One region of the Caldibacillus sp. 210928-DFI.2.18 genome, then DNA from elsewhere that is predicted to be linked to it. Evidence: a T-box and tRNA genes for the amino acid it is inferred to sense, from the RefSeq annotation. Region 1 holds a T-box; the other holds one or more tRNA genes.
The links. The T-box of region 1 lies ahead of alaS (alanine--tRNA ligase). A T-box ahead of a tRNA ligase gene usually reads a tRNA of that ligase, here a tRNA-Ala.

Region 1 (3,431 bases):
CCCGGCTCCAATTCCGGTTTCGGTAACAAGTTTAAATAGACCGATGGCGGAAGTGTTCGGAACATGGCATCCGCCGCAAAGCTCGATGGAGTATTCACCCATTTTGACCACACGGACGATTTCGCCGTACTTTTCACCAAACAATGCCATCGCACCCATTGCTTTAGCTTCGGCGAGCGGTTTTTCCATGATTTCTACCGGTAAGCTTTCCCAAATTTTTTCATTGACAATTTTTTCAATTTTGCTCAACTCTTCTTCGGTTACTTGTCCGAAATGAGAAAAGTCAAAACGGAGCCGATCCGGTTCAACAAGCGAGCCCGCCTGATTGACATGCTCACCAAGGACATCCTTCAAAGCTCGATGTAAAAGATGGGTTGCTGAATGGTTTTTCGTAATTTGCAAACGATTTTTGCTGTCAATTTTGGCAAAGACCGTTTGGCCGGTTTCTGCTAGCCCCTGCTTGACAACAGCCCGGTGAAGGTTTTGCCGGTTTGGCGCTTTTTGGACATCAAGGACTTCTATTACGAGACCTTCAGCCGTAATCGTACCACGGTCCGCAATTTGCCCACCGCTTTCCGCATAAAAAGGCGTTTGGTCCAAGATAAGCTGAATTTCTTCCCCTTGATTGGCCGAAGAAATGAGTTTTCCATCTTTAAATATACCGATAATTTTTGCATTCGTTTCAAGTGTATCATATCCAACAAATGTGCTGGAAACAGTGAATTCTCCCAAGTCACCGCCTTGAACTTGCATCGAACCTGTTTCTTGCCGTGCTTTTCGGGCCCGTTCCCTTTGTAATTCCATTTCTTTTTCAAAACCGTGATGATCGATTGCAAGCCCGGCCTCTTGTGCGTATTCTTCCGTTAGCTCAACCGGAAATCCATACGTGTCATAAAGGCGGAAAACATCGACCCCAGCTATTGTTTTCTTACCGGTACTTTTTGCTTTTTCAATGATATCGGTTAAAATTGCGATTCCTTCATTTAATGTTTCATGGAATCGTTCTTCTTCATTTTTGATCACTTTTCCAATGAATTCCGCCTTGTTTTTCACTTCCGGATAATAGTCTTCCATAATTTTCCCGACAACCGGAACTAATTCGAACATAAACGGGCGTTCGATTTGAATTTGTTTTGCATAACGAACGGCACGTCTCAAAAGTCTCCTTAACACATAGCCTCGACCTTCATTAGACGGCAATGCCCCATCACCAACAGCAAAAGTAACGGTACGAATATGATCAGCAATCACTTTAAAAGCCACATCAAATTCTTCATTTTCACCATATTTCACACCGGATATTTCTTCCGTCTTTTTGATAATAGGAATGAACAGATCTGTTTCAAAGTTTGTCTTTGTATTTTGAATAACAGAGGCCATTCGTTCCAGCCCCATCCCGGTATCAATGTTTTTCTTCGGCAGTGGCGTATATGAACCGTCGGGATTATGATTAAATTGAGAAAAGACTAAGTTCCAAACTTCTAAATACCGGTCATTTTCTCCACCCGGATATAATTCCGGATCATTATCATCATTGCCAAATTCCGGTCCGCGGTCATAGAAAATTTCCGAATTTGGGCCACTTGGTCCTTCACCGATATCCCAGAAATTGCCTTCTAACCGAATAATTCTCTCTTCCGGTATCCCGACTTTTTCATGCCAAATTTTGTACGCTTCCTCATCTTCGGGATGTATTGTTACGGATAATTTTTCCGGCTCAAAGCCAATCCATTTCGGGCTTGTTAAAAATTCCCATGCCCAAATAATGGCTTCTTCTTTAAAATAATCACCGATTGAGAAATTACCGAGCATTTCAAAAAAAGTATGGTGGCGTGCTGTTTTCCCGACGTTTTCAATGTCATTGGTCCGAATCGATTTTTGGGCATTCGTAATCCGCGGGTTATCCGGCTTTACCCGGCCGTCAAAATATTTTTTTAATGTGGCAACACCGCTGTTAATCCAAAGTAATGACGGATCATCATGCGGGATGAGCGATGCACTCGGTTCAATCTTATGTCCTTTTTCCTGAAAAAACTCAAGATACATACGACGAATTTCAGCACTTGTCAATTTTTTCAAGCGAATTCCTCCCTAATTTATTTATTTCCATTTTGTTCCAATAAAAAAACTCCTCCCCTAAAATTAGGGACGAAGAGTCTGTTCCGTGGTACCACCCTAGTTATGAAAGTCTTAATCACTCTCATCACTTTAGCCTTCTTAACGCGAAGTAACGGCAGGGATTAGCTGCACTCGGGAGTAGCCTTCTGTAACAACTGTCTGGAAATTTCTTTCAGCCACGGAAATTTCTCTCTTTTTTAGACTCATTGATACATACTCGCTCCGTCAATGTGTTGATATTTTTAAATCTCCAGTCATATTTTTTATTCTAGTATTTGACCGTCTCCTTGTCAATTATCGAAAATGATTGGTATCCGGAAATTAAGCGAAAAAAATTAACCATAATCCCGCCTTTTAAACTGATCCAAAGCTTGCAAAATAGTAGTTTTAATGACCGCAATTAACGGAACCGCCATGATAAGTCCCAGTACCCCGCCGATTTCACCACCAATTAAGATGGAAAATATAATTAATAAAGGATGCATCTGTAAAGATTTCCCGACTATGTAAGGTGATAAAATATTTCCCTCAAGAAACTGAAGGAAAAAGACAAACAAAACAACAAAAATAATCATTTTTACGGATGTTTGAGATGCAATAATTGCGGCTGGAACGACACCGATAATCGGACCAAAATACGGAATCACATTCGTAATCCCAATGATCGAGCCAAGTAAAAGCGGGTAATCTATTTTGATCAGCCAGAAAAAGACCATCGATATAATGCCAACTAAGGCACAGACAGTCAGTTGCCCGCGGATATAATTTCCAAGCGATTGCTCGACGTTGAAAAGAAAATCTCTCGTTTGTTCCCGCCATTTTTTAGGCACAAAGGACCAAAATGTTTTTTTTAAGTAATCAATATCTTTTAAAATATAAAATGCAATAAATGGAACCAGGATTAACAGAAAAAAATTGTCCACTAACCATATAAAAAACTTTAAAATTCGTTCAATCAGCCGCTTAAGTCCTTCCTCAATCGCTTGATAACCGACATCAATTTGTTCGTGAATTCCGAGCGGCCAAGTTTTTGTTTTTCTTTCAATAAAATCTCCCCACATTTCATACTGGTGTATGAAACCGGGGATGTTTTCGGAAAGATCCTTTAATTGTTTAATAAAGACAGGTATTCCTTTATAAATGGCAAAACCGACTCCCCCAAAAAATAAAATATAGATTAATAAGACGGAAAGCCATCTCTGTAACCCGTTTTGATGGAGTTTCTCCACAAGCGGATATAATAAGTAAGCGATAAATCCGGCAATCAGAAAAGGTAACAGTACCTTCAAAAAAATTTGAATTACCGGTTTCCA
Region 2 (3,431 bases), on a different contig from region 1:
CGGGAACCCTTTGGATCGTTGTAGGGGTTGTTCTGGCGGGAGCTGTTCAAGATTTTATTATTCTTTTTGCTTCGACACGACGCAATGGGAAATCCCTCGGTGAAATGATTAAAGATGAAATGGGAAAAGTAACCGGAATTATTGCCATGGTTGGTATTTTAGGTATCATGATTATCTTGCTTGCCGTACTTGGCCTTGTTGTTGTTAAAGCGTTAGTTGGTAGTCCATGGGGATTATTTACGGTTGCCTCAACGATTCCGATTGCGATTTTAATGGGGATTTATATGCGATTCGTCAGACCGGGGCGAATTGGTGAAGCCACTGCATTAGGTATTATTCTTTTAATTTTATCACTTGTATTTGGTAGATATATCGGTCAACATCCGGAACTTTCGGCCATATTCAATTTAAGCGGAGAAACGATTGCCATTTTGATGATTATTTACGGGTTTGTGGCAGCCGTTTTACCGGTTTGGTTGCTGCTTGCTCCGCGGGATTATTTAAGTACATTTTTAAAAATTGGAACGATTGTCGGTTTGGCGATTGGAATTTTTATTGCCATGCCACATCTGCAAATGCCTGCTGTAACTGAATTTATCAACGGTACAGGTCCGGTTTTCTCAGGCAATTTATTTCCGTTTTTATTTATCACCATTGCCTGCGGTGCCGTATCCGGTTTCCATGCCTTAATTTCTTCCGGTACAACACCGAAAATGATTGAACGGGAATCTCATGCGCGTCCAATTGGTTATGGTGCCATGTTGACAGAATCATTCGTTGCGGTTATGGCGATGATTGCAGCTTGTGTACTGACACCGGGTATTTATTTTGCAATTAATAGCCCGGCTGCGGTTATTGGTACCGATGTGACGGCCGCAGCAACAACAATCTCAGAGTGGGGTTACACCATTACACCGGATATGTTAACTGAAATTAGTAATCATATTGAAGAAGAATCCATTCTATCCCGTACAGGTGGTGCACCAACGTTTGCGATTGGAATGGCAACAATTTTCTCCCAAGTAATCGGCGGGAAAGCATTAATGGCATTCTGGTACCATTTTGCCATTTTATTTGAAGCATTGTTTATTTTGACCACAATTGATGCAGGGACACGGGTTTGCCGTTTTATGATTCAAGAAGTTATCGGTACCGTATATAAACCTTTCGCCAATACCGAAGCATGGTTACCGAATATTACTGCAACCGCATTGAGTGTAGCTGCTTGGGGATATTTCTTATATCAAGGAGTAGTTGACCCACTTGGCGGAATTAACACTCTATGGCCGCTATTCGGCATTTCGAACCAAATGCTCGCAGGTATTGCCTTAATCTTTGGTACAACGGTTCTCTTTAAAATGGGTAAGAAAAAATATACATGGGTTACACTGATCCCGACAGTTTTGTTACTTGTTGTTACATTGACAGCCGGTTGGTAAAAGCTTTTCCATTCGAATCCGGCAATCGGTTTTTTATCTCATGCAAACAAGTTTCAAGAGGCATATAATAACGGGGAAGTGTTAGCACCGGCAAAAGACTTAGGTGAAATGCGACAAATTTTGTTTAACGATTATATTGATGCAGCCCTTTGCGCCATCTTTATGCTTGTTGTTATTATGGTGTTTATTTCTGCCATTCGGATTTGGATTAAAATACTGAAAAATCAAAGACTGGAACTTCATGAAAGTTCGTATATTCCTAGAGAAAATATCAATGCGGGGGCATAACAAAATGGAATGGATTAAGAAAGTATTAAGATACCGGAAACAATTTTTTAGTTTGTTAGTCGGTGTTCCTTGTTACGAAACGTATGTCGAGCATATGGAAAAACATCATCCGGGCGAACCAATAAAGTCTCGGAAGGAATTTTTCTGCGAAGCCCAAGATGAGCGCTACAATGCAAAAGGCGGAAAAGTTTCGAGATGTTGTTAATTCTATAAAATAGCGAAAAATGCAAACAGCTCCGTTCAAATGGTGAATGGGGCTGTTTATTTTATTAATAGAAGAATCAATACAAATCCGAAGTCTTTCGAAATTCAAAAACCAATCTTCAAAAATTAAAATAAACCCTATTATATCTAGGGTTTTTGGTAGTGGAGCATAGCGGGTTCGAACCGCTGACCTCTTCGCTGCCAGCGAAGCGCTCTCCCAGCTGAGCTAATGCCCCATATTCTTTTTTTATAACGCTGACAAAAATTATTATATAACCAATAAAAATATTTTGCAAGGATATTTTTATCATCAACTTCTAAAAATAAATAGTCATCAAACTGAAAGAGGGCGGGATTAAATTTTTGTAAGGATATTAAAAGAACTAGTTATAAATAAATAATCGGGGTTTGAAGGAATCGGCTAGCACTGGTCTTACGGAAAAAAGGAATCACAGTGCACAAAAAGCCCAGTTCTCATGAACAAAACATAACAAAAGTATTCATAAGAACGTTCAGGCTTTTAACGGATAGTTGGTAGTTTTAGTTTAGTTATCCACATTACCGAAGATAGGAGGCACAAATACATTTTTATGTGCTTTTTAAAGGGTAATAAGTTTAGCTTATCGGTTAACCTCATTTATTTATGACAGGAGTGCAAATACGTTTTCATAGGTATTTAACTCACCGCAAAAATCCGATTAATTTCTTTTTCTGCGTCCTCATCTGTCAAAAGCAAAATTGAATCATGCGGCTCAATGAACGTTTCTCCTCGGGGAATGATGACCTCCTCATCCCGTAAAATCGCAATCAAGACGCATTTCGGGGGTATCCCCAAATCTTTAATTGGTTTTGCAACTGCACTAGACCCTTCATGTACAGCGACTTTCGCAATTGAGTAGTTGCCGCGGTTTAACTTCATTAAAGTAGACAAATTTTCCATATCCATTTCATCGACGACCATATGGGCCATAATATTCGATTGATTAATCGCAACGTCGACGCCCATCGAATGCGTATAAAGCCACTCATTACGCGGATGGTTGACACGGGCGACAACACGGCGCACCCCAAATTCAAACTTTGCAATGGTGGAAGCGACAAGATTTACTTCATCACGACCGGTAACAGCCACCAAAACATCAGCTGACTTAATTCCAGCTTCCTCTAGCGTATTTGGGTCTGTTCCGCTTCCCCCAATAACTACCTCACTGGAAAAATCCTCAATTAACTTGTCGATCAAATGTTCACGTATTTCAATTATTTTTATTTGAATACCATTTTCTTCCAGGAGTTTTCCGACATAAGAACCAACTTGCCCGCCACCGATGATAATCACATTCATATTTCTCACCCCTTATTTTAATCCGAGCATCATTTTTAATTTATTTTTAGCAGTCACAACAACAGCGATATACAGAACATCATGCGCCTGTAAAATGGTTCCCGACACAGGGATGATAGATTGATTTCCCCTACTGATCGTCACAATCATAATTTCGC

Region 2: it encodes a tRNA-Ala, which carries the amino acid that the T-box ahead of alaS (alanine--tRNA ligase) is inferred to sense. The anticodon was not compared.

What each region holds. Positions count from the first base shown of each region.
Region 1 covers NZ_JAJCHL010000053.1:11,383-14,813, forward strand. The annotation lists gene alaS (alanine--tRNA ligase) at 1-2,079, opposite strand, end outside; T-box leader at 2,142-2,356, opposite strand; gene LIZ98_RS11620 (AI-2E family transporter) at 2,454-3,431, opposite strand, start outside.
Region 2 covers NZ_JAJCHL010000015.1:22,093-25,523, reverse strand. The annotation lists partial or broken gene LIZ98_RS05325 (carbon starvation CstA family protein) at 1-1,727, shown strand, start outside; gene LIZ98_RS05320 (YbdD/YjiX family protein) at 1,732-1,932, shown strand; tRNA gene LIZ98_RS05315 (tRNA-Ala) at 2,095-2,167, opposite strand; gene LIZ98_RS05310 (NAD-binding protein) at 2,608-3,273, opposite strand; gene LIZ98_RS05305 (potassium channel family protein) at 3,286-3,431, opposite strand, start outside.